One region of the Dactylosporangium maewongense genome, then DNA from elsewhere that is predicted to be linked to it. Evidence: predicted binding sites of a transcription regulator. Region 1 holds the regulator's gene; the other holds the start of a gene.

What was found. Region 1 encodes HrcA, which represses chaperone genes, less so after heat shock. Its sites were predicted from a motif close to GGTTNGCACNCTCNNNNNGAGNGTGCNAACC; they were not measured.
Region 2: the regulator HrcA is predicted to act here: its motif matches at 1,855-1,885, upstream of groL (chaperonin GroEL).

The regions. Positions count from the first base shown of each region.
Region 1 covers NZ_BAAAQD010000030.1:62,933-72,807, forward strand. The annotation lists gene ABD332_RS48755 (VOC family protein) at 1-578, shown strand, start outside; gene ABD332_RS48760 (serine hydrolase domain-containing protein) at 657-2,006, opposite strand; gene ABD332_RS48765 (histidine triad nucleotide-binding protein) at 2,003-2,353, opposite strand; gene ABD332_RS48770 (SDR family NAD(P)-dependent oxidoreductase) at 2,396-3,133, shown strand; gene ABD332_RS48775 (16S rRNA (uracil(1498)-N(3))-methyltransferase) at 3,141-3,836, opposite strand; gene dnaJ (molecular chaperone DnaJ) at 3,833-4,957, opposite strand; gene hrcA (heat-inducible transcriptional repressor HrcA) at 4,990-6,012, opposite strand; gene ABD332_RS48790 (DUF4870 domain-containing protein) at 6,198-6,815, shown strand; gene hemW (radical SAM family heme chaperone HemW) at 6,894-8,090, opposite strand; gene ABD332_RS48800 (enoyl-CoA hydratase-related protein) at 8,108-8,884, shown strand; gene ABD332_RS48805 (hypothetical protein) at 8,977-9,867, shown strand.
Region 2 covers NZ_BAAAQD010000045.1:18,450-28,324, reverse strand. The annotation lists gene ABD332_RS54955 (MFS transporter) at 1-1,091, shown strand, start outside; gene ABD332_RS54950 (cold-shock protein) at 1,473-1,676, shown strand; gene groL (chaperonin GroEL) at 2,062-3,684, shown strand; gene ABD332_RS54940 (dipeptidase) at 4,811-5,881, opposite strand; gene ABD332_RS54935 (hypothetical protein) at 5,972-6,202, shown strand; gene ABD332_RS54930 (GNAT family N-acetyltransferase) at 6,336-7,220, opposite strand; gene ABD332_RS54925 (S8 family serine peptidase) at 8,660-9,875, opposite strand, start outside.

The DNA.
Region 1 (9,875 bases):
CCGGCGCGGAGCAGACGCCCGCCGCCTGGAGCCTGTACCTCATGTCACACGACCTGGAGGACACCGCCCGCCGGGTCGACGCCGGCGGCGGCAAGATCATCGTCGCGCCGATGGACATCCCGGGCAACGGCCGGATGCTCTTCGCCCTCGACCCGTCCGGCGCCGCGTTCGGCGCGTGGGAGCCGGGCCAGCACACCGGCTCGCAGCTGTTCGACGAGGACGGCGCGCTGTGCTGGGCGGAGGTCAACACCCGCGAGCCGGACCCCGTCGACGCCTTCTACCAGGGCCTCTTCGGCTACCGGCAGGCCCGGGTCGAGGCCGACGAGCAGTTCGACTACACGGCGTGGAGCCTCGGCAACGCCGATCCCGTCGCCGGGCGGCTCACGATGACCGACGCGTGGGAGGGCATCCCGCCGCACTGGATGGTCTACTTCGCCGCCGCCGACACCGACCGCGCCGCCGACCTGGTCCGGTCGGCGGGCGGCCAGGTGCAGCACGGGCCGTTCGACTCCCCGCACGGCCGCATCGCGGTCGTCGTGGACCCCAACGGCGCCGTCTTCACGATCATCTCCCGCTGACCGCGCCCGGCCGTGCGGCACCGCCGGGCGCAGGGCGGCCCGCGACGGCCCGCGACGACCCGCGGCGACCCGCGGCGGTCAGAAGCGGTACTTGTCGAACGTCTCCTGGCCGCGCGTGAAGCGGTACGTCGCCCAGTGCAGCCGCTCGACCGTGCCGTCCCCGGCGCGGGTCAGCCGCAGCAGCTCGCCCGCCTCCCGCCCGGACACCGTGCGGAACACGTCCGGCTGGCCGTCGACCGGCGCGAAGACCGCCGGGGGACGGTTCGCGGGCTGGTCCGCCTGCCGCGCCTGCAGGGCGCCGGAGTGCCAGCTGAAGACGTACTCGAAGCCCTCACCCCACCAGCGGCCCAGCAGCGAGCGGTACCGCTGCGGCGGCGGCTCGGCCGGCTGCCACGGCGCGATGTCGGCCGGGTCGCTCTCGACCGCCGCGGCGAGCAGCCGGTGCGTCAGGTCGATGACCTCACCGGCGGTGCCGGACGAGCCGAGCGCCGCCGCCCCGAACGCCGCGGGGGTGCCGGCGCCGCCGACCCGCCCGTAGGCGCCGGCGAGGAACCCCGGCATCGCCCCGTCGTGCCCGACGTGCACGATCCGGTCGCCGCCGGGCTGCGGCTGCAGGATCAGGCCCAGGCCGATCCCCCGCGCCCACAGCACGTCCTCGGTGACGGCCCGCGGCGCCCGCATCTCCTCGACCGTCTCCGCCGCCAGGACGCCGCCGGAAGGGTCGACCGCGCGCGGGTCGGCCAGGAACGCCGCCCACTTCGCCAGGTCCGCGGCGGTGCTCCACAGCTGCGCCGCCGGGCCGACCGCGCCGAAGTCGTCCGGGGGCTCCGGGTGCGCGTAGTCGGACCAGGCGTCGACCTGGTAGCCGACGACCGGCCGGGCCGGCGTGACGACGACGTCGTCCAGGCCGAGCGGGTCGAGGATCCGCTCCCGCAGCACCTCCTCCCAGGTGCCGCCGCGCAGCCGCCCGGCGAGGTGCCCGAGCAGCGCGATCGCGAGGTTGGAGTAGTGGAACCGCCGGCCGGCCGGCAGCACCCGCTCGGCCCGGTCGAGCTGGTCGAGCAGCGTGTCCACGTCAGGCGCCTGCATCGTGTCCCAGACGTCGCCGAACGGCTCACGCTGCAGCCCCGACAGGTGCGACAGCATCCTGCCGACGGTCAGGTCGCCGTGTGCCTTCACCGGCAGGTGCCGGGAGATCGGGTCGTCGAGGTCCAGGAGCCCCTCGTCGCGGCACTGCATGACCAGCACCGCCGTGAACGTCTTGGTGACCGAGCCGATCCGCAGCTGGCTGCGCTCGTCGACGTCCGCGCCGACGGTGAACGTCCACAGCGGCCGGTCCGCCCGGTGGATCGCGACGCTCAGCGCCGGAACGCGGGCCTCGGCCTGGACCTGACGGGCGAGCCGCTCGTACTTCTCGAGCGCGGTCATGCCGCCAGCATCCGGCCGAGCGGGCGGCCGCCGAGCACGTGCCCGTGCACGTGGAAGACCTCCTGGCCGCCGAACCGGCCGGTGTTGAAGATGAGCCGGTACCCGTCGCCGGTCAGCCCCTCCTGCTCCGCCACCGCGGCGCAGGCGGCGAGCACCTTCCCGGCGAGCGCCGGGTCGGCGGCGGTGAGCGCCGCGACGTCGGCGTGATGCGCCCTCGGGATCACCAGCACGTGCGTGGGCGCCTTCGGGTCGATGTCGCGGAACGCCAGGGTGTCGTCGGTCTCGTGGACCACGGTCGCCGGGATCTCGCCCGCGACGATGCGGCAGAACAGGCAGTCATCAGTCACAGTCGCATCGTATGTGTCCTGCGGCTCTTGTACGGTGCTGCCATGGCTGGACGCAAGGTGTTGGTGACAGGGGCATCCCGCGGCATCGGCGAGGCGGTCGCGCACGCGTTCGCCGCGGCGGGCGACACGGTCGCGGTGCACCACCGCGACTCGGCGGACCTCGCCGAGAAGGTCCGGGCGGCGCTGCCCGGCGACGGTCACGTGATCGTCTCCGGCGACCTGACCGACCCCGCCGCCGTCCAGGCCTTCGTCGACGGCGCGGCACTCTCCCTCGGCGGCCTCGACGTGGTCGTCAACAACGCGGCCGTCGCCGTCGAGCACCCGATCCTCACCGATGACTACGCCACCTGGCAGGCCGCCTGGCAGGTGACCCTGGCCGCCAACCTGACCGGCCCCGCCAACGTCTGCTGGTGCGCCGCCCGCCACCTCGGCGAGGGCGGCCGGATCGTCAACGTCTCCTCGCGCGGCGCGTACCGCGGCGAACCCCGCTACCCGGCGTACGGCGCCGCCAAGGCCGGCCTGAACTCGCTGACCCAGTCCCTCGCCCTGGCCCTGGCCCCTCGCGGCATCGCCGTCAACGCGGTCGCCCCGGGCTTCGTCGCCACCGACATGGGCAACGCCGTCATGGCCACCGGCGACGGCGACGCGATCCGCGCGCAGAGCCCGTTCAACCGGGTCGCCCGGCCTGAGGAGGTCGCCGAGGCGGTGCTGTTCCTCGCGGGCTCGGAATGGTCCTCGGGCGCCGTCCTCGACCTGAACGGCGCCTCCTACTTCCGCTGAGCGGTCCTCACCAGCGGCCGAGGCGGACCGACAGGGCGGCCAGGGCGGCGGCGCCCGCCGTCGACGTGCGCAGGACCTCGGGGCCCAGGCGCACCGGGACGGCGTCGGGGAACGCGGCGAGCTCCTCCGGTGCGATGCCGCCCTCGGGGCCGACGACCAGGGTGATGTCGCCGTCGAGAGGGACGGTCGACAGCGGTTCCGACGCCTCCTCGTGCAACAGCAGGACGGTGCCGGTGAGGGAGAGCTGCTTCGTGGTCCGCGCGTCGGTGACCTCGGGCAGCCAGGCGCGGCGGGACTGCTTGACCGCCTCGCGGACCGTGGACCGCCACCGTTCGACCGGCTTGGCGTCCTTCCACCGCGCGATGCTGCGGGCGGCCTGCCACGGGACGATCCGGTCGACGCCGAGCTCCGTCATCAGCTGCACGGCCAGCTCCGCCCGCTCGCCCTTGGCGATCCCCTGCACCACGGTGATCCTCGGGTCGGGCGCGGGGACCTGCTTCAGTTCGCCGAGGTCGAGATCGAGCGCACCCTTGTGCGCCGCCGCGACCACCGCCTGCCGCAGGCCGCCGCGGCCGTCGCAGAGCAGGAGCGCCTCACCGGGCGAGAGCCGCTGCACGTTGGCCGCGTGATGCCCCTCGGGCCCGTCGAGCCGCCAGTGGTCCCCGACAGGAAGATCGGGGACCAGGAAGAGCGGAAGGCTCACGCGTGTCCGTTGAACGCGTCGCGCACCCGGGAGAAGAAGCCGCCCTGCTTGGACAGCTCGGCGACCTCCTCGCCGCGGGTGCGGGCGAAGTCGCGCAGCAGCTTCTCCTGCTCCGGCTCCAGCCGCGTCGGGGTGCGCACGTCGAGGTGGACGTGCAGGTCACCGCGGCCGGTGCCGCGCAGGTGCGGGACGCCCTTGCCGCGGATGCGCAGCGTCTGGTTGGGCTGGGTGCCGGCCTTGACGTCGACCGTCTCCTCGCCGTCGAGGGTCTTGATCGTCAGCCGGGTGCCGAGGGCCGCCGCCGTCATCGGGACGGTGACCCGGCAGTGCAGGTCGTCGTCCTTGCGGGAATACACGTCGTGCGGGCGCTCGTGGATCTCGACGTAGAGGTCCCCGGGCGGGCCGCCGCCGGGGCCGACCTCGCCCTGCTGGGCGAGGCGGATGCGCATGCCGTCCTCGACGCCGGACGGGATCTTCACGGTCAGCGTGCGGCGGGTGCGGACCCGGCCGTCGCCGCCGCACGTCGCGCACGGGTGCGGGATGACGGTGCCGAAGCCCTGGCAGGCCGAGCACGGCCGGGCCGAGACGACCTGGCCGAGGAACGTGCGCTGCACCGACTGGACCTCGCCGCGACCGCCGCAGATCTCGCAGGTGGTCGGGTGGGTGTTGGGCGCGGTGCCGGCGCCGGTGCAGGTGCTGCACACGACGGCGGTGTCGACGGTGATCGGCGCCTCGACACCGAACGCGGTCTCGTGCAGGTCGAGGTCCAGCCGCAGGATCGCGTCGGCGCCCGGCCGGATCCGCGGGCGAGGCCCGCGGCTGGCGGTCGTGCCGAAGAACGCGTCCATGATGTCCTGGAACCCTACGAACGCCCCGCCCTGCGGGCCGGCCCCGCCGCCACCGGGCGCGAGCGGGTCGCCGCCGAGGTCGACCATCTCCCGCTTACGCGGGTCGGACAGCACCTCGTAGGCCGCGTTGATCTCCTTGAACTTCTCCTGTGCCACAGGATCGGGATTGACGTCCGGGTGGAACTCGCGCGCCAGCCGCCGGTAAGCGCGCTTGATCTCGTCGGCCGTGGAGTCCCGTTTGACACCGAGAATTCCGTAGTAGTCCTTCGCCACTGAGTCCTATGCCCCTGACTCGTCCATGAGGTTCAACCTTGTCCCAGCAGATCGCCGACGTAGCGTGCCACGGCACGCACCGTGGCGATGTTTCCGGGGTAGTCCATCCGCGTCGGCCCGAGCACACCCATGCCGCCCACCACGATGGAGCCCGGCCCATAGCCGGTCGCCACGATCGACGCGCTGCGCAGGTCCTCGATCTCGTTCTCGTCGCCGATGCGGACCCGGGTCATGCTCGGCTCGACCTCGCCGAAGAGCTTGAGCAGGATGACCTCCTCCTCGAGCGCCTCGAGGATCGGCCGCAGCGAACCCTGGAAGTCCAGCAGGCCGCCGCGGGCCAGGTTGGCGGTGCCGGCGAGCGCGATCCGCTCCTCGGTGCGCTCGACCAGGGTCTCCAGCAGAACGGTCGACAGGACGGTCATCGGCGGGCGCAGGCTCGGCCCGGACTCCTCGACGAGCGCCTGGACGAGTGGCGGGGTGTCCACGAGGCGCTTGCCGACGAGCTTCTCGTTAATTCTGCGGCGCAGCTCGGTGACGTCGTCGGCGAGGATCGGGCCGGGCAGGTCGACCATCCGCTGCTCGACCCGGCCGGTCTCAGCGATCATGACCACCATCAGCCGGGTGGTGGACAGCGGCACCAGCTCGAAGTGGCGCACGCTGGCCCGCGACAGGCTCGGATACTGCACGACGGCGACCTGCCGGGTCAGCTGCGCGAGCAGCCGCACGGTGCGGTGCACGACGTCGTCGAGGTCCACGGCGCCGATCAGGAACCGCTCGATCGCCCGGCGCTCGGCGGGGCTCAGCGGCTTGACGCGGGACAGCTTGTCGACGAAGAGCCGGTAGCCGGCGTCGGTGGGCACGCGACCGGCGCTCGTGTGCGGCTGCCGGATATAGCCCTCCTCCTCGAGGACGGCCATGTCGTTGCGGACCGTCGCCGGCGAGACCCGCAGGTTGTGCCGCTCGACGAGGGCCTTGCTCCCGACGGGCTCCTGGGTGGCGACGTAGTCCTCGACGATGGCACGCAGGACCTCGAGCTTGCGCTCGTCGAGAGCCATGCGCACCTCCTCGAGAAACTGGCACTCCCACTTTGTGAGTGCCAGTCTACGTCGCCCGCGCCGCCCACGGAATGATCGTCATGTGTGCGAACCGCCGCTATTGGACTGGTCTGCGCCAAGTTTGTCCAAAAGAAGTCATGCCACGTCGCTGGCGATAGTTGATCGGTACCCCTACCGTGGCCCCCATGAGTGAACCACCTCGCCCCGGGGAGTACGGCGTGCCGCAGGACCCCAACAACCCCTATTCGATGCCGGGCGGGGCACAGTATCCGCCGCCGGGCCCGGACTACGGCCAGCAGCCGCCGGTCTCCGGTGGAGGTTACCCGCCGCCGACCAGCGGCGCGGGCTACCAGGACCCGAACGCCTACCAGCAGGGCGGTTACCAGCAGCCCGGTGGCTACCAGCAGCCCGGCGGTTACCAGCAGCCGGGTCAGTACGGATACCAGCAGCCCGGTGGATACCCCGGCGCCGGCCCGGTCGGCTACGCGAACAGCGACGAGAAGACCTGGGCCCTGATCGCGCACTTCGGTGGCATCTTCATCGGCTTCATCGCCCCGCTCATCGCGCTGCTGGCCAAGGGCAACGAGTCGCCCACGGTCAAGGCGCACGCCAACGAGGCGCTGAACTTCCACATCACGTGGGGCATCATCCTGTTCGTGGGCGCCCTGCTGTCGGTGTGCACCTTCGGCCTCACGCTCATCGTGCCGTGGATCGTCATCGTCGTGTTCGCGATCATCGCGGGCATGAAGGCCAACGGCGGCGAGCTGTACCGCTACCCGATGACGTACCGCTTCATCAAGTAAGGCATCCGATCGTTCGAGGGGCGGCCATCGAGCCGCCCCTCGCCATGTCCGGCCCCTCTGAGTTCAGGTCAGGGCAGGTCAGGTCAGGTCGCGGGCCACGGCGTCCGCGAGCAGGCGGCCACGCAGCGTGAGCACGGCCCGGCCCTCGGCGAACGGACCGGCCTCCAGCAGCCCGTCGTCGAGGCAGCGGCGGGCGCCCTCCAGCGCCGGCGGCTCCAGGACGGCCAGGGGCAGGCCCGAGGCGAGCCGGATCCGCAGCAGCACGTCCTCGAAGCGCCGCTCCTCCTCGGTCAGCACCTCCCGCGCGTGCCCCGGCGACGCACCGTCGGCGAGGCGCGCCGCGTACGTGTGCGGGTGCTTCACGTTCCACCACCGCACCCCCCGCACGTGGCTGTGCGCGCCGGGCCCGAGGCCCCACCAGTCGCCGCCGCGCCAGTAGAGCTCGTTGTGCCGGCAGGGCGAGTCGCGGGACCAGTTCGACACCTCGTACCACGTCATCCCGGCCTCCGTCAGGGCCTGCTCGGCGGCGAGGTAGCGGTCGGCGGCCACGTCGTCGTCCGGGTACGGCAGCTCACCGCGGCGCATGCGGGCCGCCAGCCGGGTCCCGTCCTCGACGATCAGGGCGTACGCGCTCACGTGGTCCACGCCCGAGCCGATCACGGTGCGCAGGGACGCCGCGAAGTCCTCGGGGCGCTCGCCGGGCGTGCCGTAGATCAGGTCCAGGTTGACCCGCTCGAACCCGGCCGCGCGCGCCTCCGCGACCGCCGCCGCCGGCCGCCCGGGGGTGTGCCGACGGTCGAGCACCGCCAGGACGCCCGGCGCGACGGACTGCATGCCCAGGGAGATCCGGTTGAACCCGGCCGCGCGCAGCTGCCGCAGCCCCGCCGCGTCGACGGACTCCGGGTTGGCCTCCGTGGTGACCTCGGCGTCGCCGGCGAGGCCCCAGGTGCGGTCGATGCCGTCGAGGATGCGGGCCAGCTCCGCCGGCGGCAGCAGCGTCGGCGTGCCGCCACCGAAGAAGACCGTGTCGACCCGCGGCGGCGCGACCACCTTGGCGGCCAGGGCCAGCTCGTCGAGGACCTGCTCGGCATAGCCGGCGCTCAGGACGCCCTCGTCGGCGGTGTACGTGTTGAAGTCGCAGTACCCGCAGCGGGACGCGCAGAACGGGACGTGGACGTAGACCCCGAACCCCGCCTCCCCCGCCGCGTCGGCGACCCCGTCGGGCAGCGCGCCGTCCCGCGGGATCGGCTCACCTTCTGGCAGTGTTCCGGGCATTTCACTAGTGTGCCCGCATGCCACTCGTACGGTCACAGACGGCGCATGGCGTGGCGACGGTCACGCTCGACAGCCCCGCCAACCGCAACGCGCTGTCGACGGCCCTGATCGAGGAGCTTCTCGCCGCGCTCGCCGCCGCCACCGCGGACGACACCGTGCGGGTCGTCGTGCTCACCCACACCGGGCCGGTCTTCTGCTCGGGCGCGGACCTGAAGGAGACCGCGGCCGCGTTCGGCTCGGGCAAGCCGCCGATCAACCGGCTCGGCGAGGTGCTCACCGCGATCTGGGAGTGCCCGAAGCCCGTCGTCGCGCGGCTCACCGGGCCCGCCCGCGCGGGTGGCCTGGGCCTCATCGCCGCCGCCGACATCGCGGTCTGCTCGCTCGAGGCGACATTCGCGTTCTCCGAGGTGCGCATCGGCGTCATCCCGGCCGTGATCTCCGCCACGGTGCTGCCACGGCTGTCCCCACGCGCCGCCGCGGAGCTGTTCCTGACGGGGGCGACGTTCGACGGCGCCCGGGCCCGCGAGATCGGTCTGGTCACCGCCGCCGTCGCCGCCGACCAGGTCGACGAGGCCGTCTCGGCGTTCGTCGCGTCGCTGGTACGGGGAGCGCCGGGCGCCCTGCGCGGCACGAAGGAGCTGCTCCGGCGACGGAAAGCCGACACGTTCCGTGACGAGCTGGCGGCCATGACGGAACTTTCCGTGTCGTATTTCGGTTCCGCCGAAGGAATCGAGGGAATCATGGCATTTCGGGACAAACGAGACCCGAACTGGATCCCTGACGGCGTCGCCTGAACGGCCGGACCCGTCCCGTCCCGGTGTGTAGCGCGGGGATGTGGTGGCGGGTGGGACGTACGCTGGTCAAGTTCTCAGGTCAGGAGGTGACGATGCGTACACGACACGTGCTGATCGCGATCGTGGTGCTCGGCATCGTCGCGACCGCCGGCATCTACGCGCTGCTGCAGAAGCTCGGCGACCACCTGCCGGCGCTGCTGCCGCCGGGCCGCGCCTGCGTCATCGACGCCGGCAGCGCGCCCGCCGCGTCGTCCGGCTCCTCCTCGACCGTCACCTCCGTGCCGCTGGACTCGGAGCAGGTCGCCAACGCCGCCACCATCACCGCCGTCGGCCTGCGCCGTGGTGTGCCCCGGCGGGCGCTGGTCGTGGCCCTCGCCACCGCGTGGCAGGAGTCGAAGCTGGAGAACCTCGCCGGCGGCGACCGCGACTCGATCGGCCTCTTCCAGCAGCGGCCCAGCCAGGGCTGGGGCAAGCCCGAGCAGATCGCCGACCCGCGCTACGCGGCGAACGCCTTCTACACCGCCCTGCTGAAGGTCAAGGGCTGGGAGAAGATGCGCGTCACCGACGCCGCGCAGGAGGTGCAGCGCAGCGCCCACCCCGAGGCGTACGAGAAGTGGGTCGACGAGTCGGAGATCATGGCCCGCGCCCTGAGCGGCGAGGCCACCGGCGCCGTCTCCTGCACCGTCACCGAGTCCTCCAGCCACGGCGTCGAGGCCGCGCAGACCCTCGCCGCCGGCGTCAAGCTCGACTGGGGCAACGTCAGCACCGCCGACGTCACCGACCTCGTCGGGGTCGCGCTCAAGGTCCGCGAGCAGAAGACCGGCTGGCAGTACGCGCACTGGATGGTCGCCCACGCCCAGGACCACGGCGTCAAGCGGGTCGCGTTCAACGACATGGAGTGGACCGCGAAGAGCGGCAGCTGGGCCCGGATCACGCAGCGTGGCGGCGCCAGCGGCGACCGCGTCGTCGCCGAGGTCTACTGACGCGCAGG
Region 2 (9,875 bases), on a different contig from region 1:
CCGCGTTCCTGCTGGTCGGACTGCCCGCCGGGGCCCTCGTGGACCGGCTCCGGCGGCGCGAGACGATGATCGTCGCCGACCTCCTGCGGGCGGTCCTGCTCGCCTCCGTGCCGCTGGCGTGGTGGAGCGACACGTTGCGGATGCCGCAGCTGTACGTGGTGGGCCTGCTCTGCGGGGTGTGCACGGTCTTCTTCGACGTGGGGTACCAGAGCTACCTGCCGTTCCTGGTCGGCAAGGACCGCCTGGTCGAGGGCAACGCGATCCTGGAGATGGTGCGCTCCACCTCCCAGATCGGCGGCCCGAGCGTCGCCGGCGGCCTGGTCAAGGTGCTCGGCGGCCCGCTCGCCCTCGCCACCGACGCGGCCAGCTACGTGCTGTCGGCGCTGTTCCTGTGGCGGATCCGCAAGATCGAGGAGCGCCCGGCCCGCAAGCCCGACGCGCACCTCGGCCGGGAGATCCTGGAGGGCCTCCGGTTCGTCGTGGGCAACCGGCTGCTGCGGGCGATCTCCATGTGCACGGGCACCGGCAACTTCTTCGGCTCCATGTACGGCGCGATGCTGATCGTCTACTTCGCCCGGGACCTCGCCCTGTCGCCGGCGGTCATCGGCCTGTGGTTCAGCGTCACCGGGCTCGGCGCGCTGGCCGGCGCGTTCCTGGTCGGGCCGTTCGTGCGCTGGTTCGGGCAGGGGCCGGCGATGTGGATCTCGATGCTCGCCGCGTCCCTCGGCGAGCTGCTGGTGCCGTTCGCGCGCGACGACTGGCGGCTGTGGCTCGCGGCGGCGGGCAGCATCGTCTTCGGCATCGGCGTCGTGGTCTACAACGTGACTCAGGTCAGCTTCCGGCAGACGATCACGCCCGACGACCTGCTCGGCCGGATGAACGCCACGATGCGGTTCATCGTCTGGGGCACGATGCCGATCGGCGGGCTCGTCGGCGGCGTGCTCGGCACCGCCATCGGCGTGCACGCGACCATCTGGGTGGCATGCGCCGGAATGCTGGTATCGGTGGTGCCGCTCGTTCTGTCACCCTTGCGGAAGCTCCGCGAGTTGACGTCCGCACCTTCCGCGGGCACGGAAGCAGTGCGGAAGTAGGCCGATCTTGCGGTTGTGGGCGGTTGCGTGGTTCCAGTCACGGCTTCCTGGCACAACCGCAAGATCGGCGCTTCCATCCACATTCGTCTGACATTTTGCTTATTCTTTACCGGTACGATTCGACGCCTGACGATGCGCTGGCATTTGTCGGACCGCTCAAGAAAGGTCCCATCGGAAACCTTTTGCGTGCGCATGAACCGTGACCTTGCTGTCCGATTTGGGGCTGTCGGGTCTCGGGTTATCTCGTGTACCGTCCGTTTCGGTCGTCGATCCTCGCGCCGGTGCCACGCTCATGGCCCGGCGTGCCGGCCGAGGACCTCAAGGCTGGTCCCCACAGCCAGCCGGAGTACGAAGAGGGACCGAAAGCAGAGGAAGTGCACCGTGGCACAGGGCACCGTCAAGTGGTTCAACAGCGAAAAGGGCTATGGCTTCATCGCGGTCGACGGGGGGCAGGACGTCTTCGTCCACTTCTCCGCGATCGAGATGGATGGCTACAAATCGCTGGAAGACGGACAGCGCGTCGAGTTCGAGATCGCGCAGGGCCAGAAGGGCCCGCAGGCCGAGAAGGTTCGTCACCTCGCCTGACAGATCGTTCGTCCACCCCCGCCGGGGCACCGTCCTCATTGATGAGGAACGGTGCCCTGCGTCTTTTCCGCCATTGTTCGTGCCATTCATGCCTGATTTGTAGGTGTTTGCACGCTTCGACCACCCTGGCCGTCACCTCGGGTTTGCTTGCACTCGACGGGCCAGAGTGCTAAACAGGAGTTGGCACTCGCAACAGGTGAGTGCCAACGGTCGGGGCGGTGCAGCGCCTGGGCGCGGGAGCGTCGAGGGGCTGGTCGTCGCGGGCTCATCCGGCCCGACCATTGAGGATCCCGCTGGGTCCTTGAAGGTGCGAAAGCAGGCGGTGAGCCGCCGGCCCCACGTGGGTCGCGAGGCGTAGCCGGAGTGTCCAGGAGGACAACGCCGAATGGCCAAGATTATCGCGTTCGACGAGGAAGCGCGCCGCGGCCTCGAGCGGGGCATGAACACCCTCGCCGACGCCGTCAAGGTGACGCTGGGCCCCAAGGGCCGCAACGTCGTCCTCGAGAAGAAGTGGGGCGCGCCCACCATCACCAACGATGGTGTGAGCATCGCCAAGGAGATCGAGCTCGAGGACCCCTACGAGAAGATCGGCGCCGAGCTGGTCAAGGAGGTCGCGAAGAAGACGGACGACGTCGCCGGTGACGGCACGACGACCGCGACCGTCCTCGCCCAGGCGCTGGTCCGTGAAGGTCTGCGCAACGTCGCCGCGGGTGCCAACCCGATGGCGCTGAAGCGCGGCATCGAGGCCGCCGTCGCGTCCGTCGCGTCGGAGCTGGCCAACCTTGCCAAGGACGTCGAGACCAAGGAGCAGATCGCCTCCACGGCCTCGATCTCCGCCGGTGACTCCACCGTCGGCGAGATCATCGCCGAGGCGATGGACAAGGTCGGCAAGGAAGGCGTCATCACCGTCGAGGAGAGCAACACCTTCGGGCTCGAGCTGGAGCTCACCGAGGGCATGCGCTTCGACAAGGGCTACATCTCGCCGTACTTCGTCACCGACACCGAGCGGATGGAGACGGTCCTCGACGACCCGTACATCCTCATCGTCGAGTCGAAGATCTCCGCGGTGAAGGACCTCCTCCCCGTGCTGGAGAAGGTCATGCAGTCCGGCAAGCCCCTCGCGATCATCTCCGAGGACGTCGAGGGCGAGGCCCTCGCGACCCTGATCGTGAACAAGATCCGTGGCACGTTCAAGTCCGTCGCCGTCAAGGCCCCGGGCTTCGGCGACCGCCGCAAGGCCATGCTGACCGACATCGCGATCCTGACCGGCGGTCAGGTCATCTCCGAGACCGTCGGTCTCAAGCTGGAGAACGCGTCGCTCGACCTGCTCGGCAAGGCCCGCAAGGTCGTCATCACCAAGGACGAGACCACCATCGTCGAGGGCTCCGGCGACGCCGAGGGCATCAACGGCCGGGTGGCGCAGATCCGTGCCGAGATCGAGAAGTCGGACTCGGACTACGACCGCGAGAAGCTGCAGGAGCGCCTGGCGAAGCTCGCCGGCGGTGTCGCGGTCATCAAGGTCGGCGCGGCCACCGAGGTCGAGCTCAAGGAGCGCAAGCACCGCATCGAGGACGCCGTGCGCAACGCGAAGGCGGCCGTCGAGGAGGGCATCGTCCCCGGCGGTGGCGTCGCGCTCGTCCAGGCCGGCAAGTCGGCCTTCGACAAGCTGGACCTGGTCGGCGACGAGGCCACCGGCGCCAACATCGTCAAGGTCGCCCTTGACGCGCCGCTGCGCCAGATCGCCGTGAACGCCGGCCTTGAGGGCGGCGTCGTGGTCGAGAAGGTCCGCAACCTGGACGCCGGCTGGGGCCTCAACGCCGCCACCGGCGACTACGTGAACCTCCTGGCCGAGGGCATCATCGACCCGGCCAAGGTCACCCGCTCCGCCCTGCAGAACGCCGCCTCGATCGCGGCGCTCTTCCTCACCACCGAGGCAGTGGTCGCGGACAAGCCGGAGAAGACCCCGGCCCCCGCGGGCGCCCCCGGCGGCGGCGACATGGACTTCTGAGTCCAGCACTTCCAAGAAGGGCAGGCCCGTTCCGGGCCTGCCCTTCTTGCTGTCCACACACTTCCGACCCGCCACTGACGGTTTTGCCGCGGGCCGCAGCCCCGCCGCTGACGGTTTTGCCGCTGGCTCCTGCCCCGGCGCTGACGGTTTGCCGCTGGCTCCTGCCCCGGCGCTGACGGTCGGCCGCTGGCCCCGCCCGTCGCTGACGGTTTGTTGCGCGGCGGGCCGTCTCCGCCGCTCGGCGTCTGACCGGGGCCCTCTCTGACCGGGCGATTCCGCCTGTGGTCGGCCGCCCTCCGGCGTCTGGTCGGCCCAACCGTGGTTCTTCTGCCTGTGGTTGGCCGCCTTCCTCCGGCGGTTGGTCGGCCCGGTCGCGATTCCGCTCGGTGTTTGTCGCCCCGGCGCTGGTCGGCCCCACGGCGATTCGTCCGTGGCTGGCTGCCCGGGCTGCGATCTTGTCTGTGGTTTGCCTGCCGTGATCAGCACGGCGTCGTGGCGTCTCCGTCCTCCAGCCATGATCCAAGGACCGATCTGGCCGCCAGCACGACCGGATCCGTAACTATTCAGGTACTCCGAACGGATGAGGTCCCCCAGGTCGGAGCGTTGCGCCGGGAGCAATGCATCCGTCCACAGTGGATGACGAAACGTGACTTATCCGGGCATAACTATCGGCTCGCGGTCGGTCCGCTGATCGGCCGCACTCGCGGAGTCGCAGGTCAGCGCGATTCGGGGGGCACCTGAATAGTTACCCGGATCCGTCCTTCGATCATGGCGGGGGTGTAGCGGCTGGCGGCCGGGCGTGGTGGGTCAGCCGCAGGTGTCGCGCAGGACGCGCAGCGTGTTCTCTCAGCCCAGGTGGTGCAGGTCGGTGGGCCGCGATTCCGCCTGTGGCTTGTCGCGCCGGCGTTTGGTCGGTCCGGCGGCGATGCTTCGGCGCCGCGCTGGTCGGCCCCGCGGTGATTCGCCCGCGGTTGGTTACCCGGGCTGCGTTCTTGTCTGTGGTTTGCCTGCCGTGATCAGCACGGCGTCGTGGCGTCTCCGTCCTCCAGCCATGATCCAAGGACCGATCTGGCCGCCAGCACGACCGGATCCGTCCTTCGATCATGGCGGGGGCGTGGGGGTCGGGTCAGCCGCAGGTGTCGCGCAGGACGCGCAGTGTGTTCTCCCAGCCCAGGCGGCGCAGGTCGGCGTCGGACCAGCCGCGGGTCCGTAGCTCCTCGAACAGGGACTGGTACGTCGACACGTCGTGGAGGCCGGTGGGCAGGACTTCCGTACCGTCGAAGTCGCCGCCTATGCCGACCGCGGTGATGCCGGCGACGTCGCGGACGTGCTCCACGTGGTCGGCGACGTCGCGGACGGTGGACGGGGGGCAGGGGTTGGCGGCGATCCAGTCGCGCTGCAGGCGTTCGAACTCCTGGGAGCCGTACTCGGCGGGGATGGCGTCCTCCACGCGGACGAGCTCGTCGCCCCACTGGCGGCAGGTCTCGTTGAGGAAGAACGGCACGAACGTCACCATCACCACGCCGCCGGTGTCGCGGACCCGGGTGAGGACGTCGTCGGGGACGTTGCGCGGGTGGTCGCACAGGGCGCGGGCGGAGGAGTGCGAGAAGAACGCGGGCGCCGTGGAGACGTCGAGCGCCGCGTGCATCGTCTCGGGGGCCACGTGCGACAGGTCGGCCATCATGCCGAGCCGGTTCAGCTCGCGGACCACCTCCACGCCGAACGCCGACAGGCCGCCGACCGCGGGCTCGTCCGTCGCGCTGTCGGCCCAGGCGGTGTTCTTGCCGTGGGTGAGCGTGAGGTAGCGGACGCCCAGGCGGTACAGACTGCGCAAAACGCCGAGAGAGTCATCGATGCAATGCCCGCCCTCGGCGCCGAGCAGCGACGCGATCCGTCCGGTTTCGCTGATCCGCTCGACCTCGTCGGCGGTCGTCGCCAGCGCCAGTTCGCCGGGGTGCGCGTCGACCAGCCGGTGCACCAGGTCGATCTGCTCGAGCACCTTCACGGTGGCCTCGGACTGAGGGATGCCGCACGGGACGTACACCGACCAGAACTGCGCCTTGACGCCGCCCTGCCGGAGGCGGGGGAGATCCGTGTGCAGCCCTGCGGCGTGACCCGCGATGTCGGCCGGGCCGCGCATCCGCAGCCGCCACGGCAGGTCGTTGTGGCCGTCGATGACTGGTATCGCACCGCTCATCCCCACGACTCTAGATGCGAAATGTCGAATTTGCCCGCATCACGTGAACGGTCCTCATATGGTGGGAGCGGCCTACACGAGGGGGAAGCCATGGGTAAGTCACAGAAGAACAGCAACTTCGACAGCCGCGGCATGCACCGCAGCGAAGACGACCTCGGCTACATGGACCCGGACCGTTCCGACGACATGATGATCACCCCGGACGCGGACATCACGGGACAGCAGGCGACCGCGAACATGGCCACCATGCAGGCAAAGAAGCTCCAGCAGGAGCAGCAGACCACCGCGCAGGACAAGCGGGCCAACCAGCCCGACCGCTGACCCAGTCCCTGGGGCTTCGAGTCGGGTGTTGAGACGGCACCGGCCGCCCGTGGCATGACGGGGGATCACTGGGCGCTGGTGCGACGTGTGCGGGGCAGGATCGTGGCGAACCCACGGCCTGCCCTTCATGCGCTTATTGCGTTTGCGGCAGGTGTACGTCTTTCGTGTAGATCCAGAAGACGCGTTCGAGCCGGGCGCCGACCGTCTTCGAGTAGAACGCGACAGGCCCGGCCCACCCGATCTGCGCCGTCAGGTGCCCGTCGTCGAACTGGTCCGCGAGGCACCGCCGCAGCAGCACCCGTCCCACCCCGAGCCCCTCCGCCGCGGGCGCGGTGCCCATCGGCCCGAACCAGCTGGGGCGGTTCGCACCGTACGCCGCGAACCCCAGGATCTCGCCGTCCCTCACCGCGACCCAGCACCCCATCGACTGCGCCGCTTCCCAGGCCCAGCCGTCGCCCCAGATGCCCCGCACCCACTCCGGCGTGTCGCTGCCCGCCCGCAGGACCTTGACCCCGGCCTTCTCCAGCCGCTCCTCGTCCGCCTGCTGCGTCGCGCTCACCTGGCTCAGGTCGGCCGTCATGTTCCAGGCGGTGTCGGTCCGCTGGTACCCGGCCCGCTCCGCCAGGCACACCGCCGGCGTGTACCGCACGTCGATCCCCGGCCACGCGTAGCACGGCGGGTTGCCCCCGATCCGGATCCTCCGCGCCCCGACCTCCGCCAACCGCCGCTCCGCCGCCGCCAGCAACCCGCTGCCGATCCCCTCCCGCCGCCGCCCGGGCTCCACCGCAAGCAGCTCGATGTGCCCGAGCGCTGGGTCCCTGTCGCTGATCGACCCGAACACCACGCCGACCGCGTCCCCCGCGTCGTCCAGCTCCACCAGCCGCACGGCGACCCGCCCCTCAGGCGGCGCCGCCAGCCGGTTTACCAGCTCCTCCGCCTCCCGGGCATCCTCCGGCAGGTCCAGCGCCCCCGCACACAACCGAGCCACCTCAGGCCCACCCACCCACTCACCGATCATTTGGTAAACATACCTAACTGTTCGACCGCCCCGACCCTGTCACCTTGATCAAAGCGCGCCATCCGCAGCTTCGCCAGCCACCCGCCGCCCGTGTCGGGGCCTCCGCCGATGCGAACCGATACCGCGGAGGCTGGACAGGCGCGGAGAAAGCGGCAGGTTGAGGGCTGGCCAGCACGACGACGAGGCTGGCGCCGGCGGTGTCAGCGGAGCCGCAGTGGGAGACCGTGGAGCGGTGCGCGGCGTTGGGTGACGGCGGGCTGTGTATCGGCGAGGCCGGCGCCGCGGTGTTGGAGGGTCCGAAGGTCAAGGGATCGGTTTGGGTGGCAGCGGCGGCGGTGGCCGGTGTGCCGACGTCCGCAGTGTTGGAAGAGGGCGCAAGTTAAGGGGTTCGGCGGGTGACGTCGATGAGGTGGGCATCGGCGGTGTCGGAGGGGCTGAAGGGAGAGGCCGGGAGAGGCCGAGGAGCGGCAGGCAGTGGCGGGTTGAGGGATTGGTTGGGTGGCGGCGGTCCGTGTATCGGCGAGGCCGGCGCTGCGGTGTCGGAGGGCCGCGGGCAAAGGGTGGTCGGGTGGTGGCGGTGGCGGGTGCGTCGATGAGGCCGGTTTCTGCGGAGCCGTGGGGAGAGACCGATGAGCGGTGGGCGGCGTCGGGCTGAGGGTTTGGTCGGTCGGTGCCATTGACCGGTGTGTCGGCGAGGCCGGCGCCGGCGGAGCCGCAGGGGGAGGCCGTAAAGCGGTGGGTGGAGTCGAGTGAGGGGTTGGTTCGGTAACGGCGGCTGGAGTGTCCGCGAGACCGGTGTCGGCGGTGTCGGACGGGCCGCATTGGGAGGTCGAGGAGCGGTAGGCAGCGTCCGGATCTCAGGGATTGGTTGGGTAATGGAGGCCGGTGTATCGGCGAGGCTGGCGCCGCAGCGCCGGAGGGGTTCGAAGGCTAAGGGTTGGTTTGGGTGGCAACGACGGCGGTGGTCGATGCGTCGGCGAGGCCGGCGTCCGCGCTGTTGCACGGGGGCGCAGGTCAATTGGGGATCGGTGGGTGATCGGCGGTGGCCGGTGTCGGCGAGGCCGGCGCTGCGGTATCGGAGGGGCCGCGGGCAAGGGGTTGATCGGGTGGTGGCGGTGGCCGGTGCGTCGATGAGGCCGGTTTCGGGGGAGCCGTAGGAGAGACGGACGAGCGGTGGACAGCCTCGGGCTAAGGGTTGGTTGGGCGGTGTGTTGGCGAGGCCTGCGCTGGCGGCGTCGGCGGAGCCGTGGGGAAGACCGTGAAGCGGTGGGTGGCGTCCGGCTAGGGGTTGGTTCAGTGGCCGGTGTCGAAGGGGCCGCAGGGGAAGCCGAGGAGCGGTGGACGGCAGGTTCAGAGGTTGGTTGGCGTGACCGGTGTGTTGGCGAGGGCGGTGGTGGAGGGCCGCAGGGGAAGGTCGAGCAGCGGTGGGGGCTGCGGGGTTAAGGGGTCGGGTGGGTGGCGGTGGCGGTGGCGGCGGTGACGGCGGCCAGGGCGTCGACGAGGCCGGCACCCGCGGTGTCGGTGGGGCCGCAGGAAGAGGTGGAGATGTCGACGGGCTGGGTGGTGTGGATGAGGATGGCGCGGGTCTGTTCGATGTTGCCGATGAGGGCGGGGTTCGCCGCCCACATCAGGGCGACCACGCCCGCCACGTGTGGGGTGGCCATGGAGGTGCCGCTCAGGGCGCCATAGCCGCCGCCCGGCAGGGCGGAGACGACGGCGGCGCCGGGGGCCATCAGGTCGGGCTTCGGGAGGTTGTCGGGGGTGGGGCCGCGGCTGGAGAAGGAGGCGACCTGCGACGTGCTGGTGACGGCGCCGATGGTGAAGGTGGCGGCGTAGTTGGCCGGGGGGTCGGTGACGGTGGCGCAGCCGGGGCCCGTGTTGCCGGCGGCGGCGACGAAGAAGATGCCGGCGGCGGCGAAGGCGTCGACGGCGTGGCGCAGGGAGCGGGTGTCGCAGCCCTCGACGGAGGGGCAGCCCCAGGAGTTGGTGAGGACCTGCGGGGCGCGGTCGGGCTGGCCGTCGTGCATGGGGTCGGCGCCCGGGTGGAACGGCGCCAGCATGAACTGCAGGCAGCTCAGATAGTTGGCCATGCTGCCCAGGTTGCGCGGGAGGTTGGAGCACGCGATCCACTGCGCTCCCGGAGCGACCCCCACGCCGGCGCCGACCGCGGTGGCGAGGGTGTGGGTGCCGTGGCCGTTGTGGTCGGCGGGGGCGGCGGTGTGGTCGACAGGGTCGAACCAGGAGTCGTCGGAGCCGCGGAACGACGTGCGCAGCGCCGGGTGGGTGACGTCGACGCCGGAGTCGGAGCTGCCGACGACGATGCCGCGCCCGGTCGTGAAGTGGGACCACACCTGGTCGGCCTTGATGAGGGTCAGGTTCCACGGCGGGGCGGTCGGGGCGGGCAGCACGCCGCGGGTCGGTGCCGCGACGGCCGGCAGCGGGCGCAGCCGCGGGTTGAGCAGGACGCGGTCGACCTCGGGCCGGCCCTCCAGCCAGCGCCGCGCGAGCGGCCCGGCGGCCACCTCGATGCCGTTGACCAGGTAGAAGGGCGTGTAGTCGATGCCCCTGGAGCGCAGCGCGCCGCGCAGCGACGCCTGCGAGCGCTCGGCGGTGCCGACGAGCCGCTCATAGGTCTGCCGGATGCGGGTGGTGCGG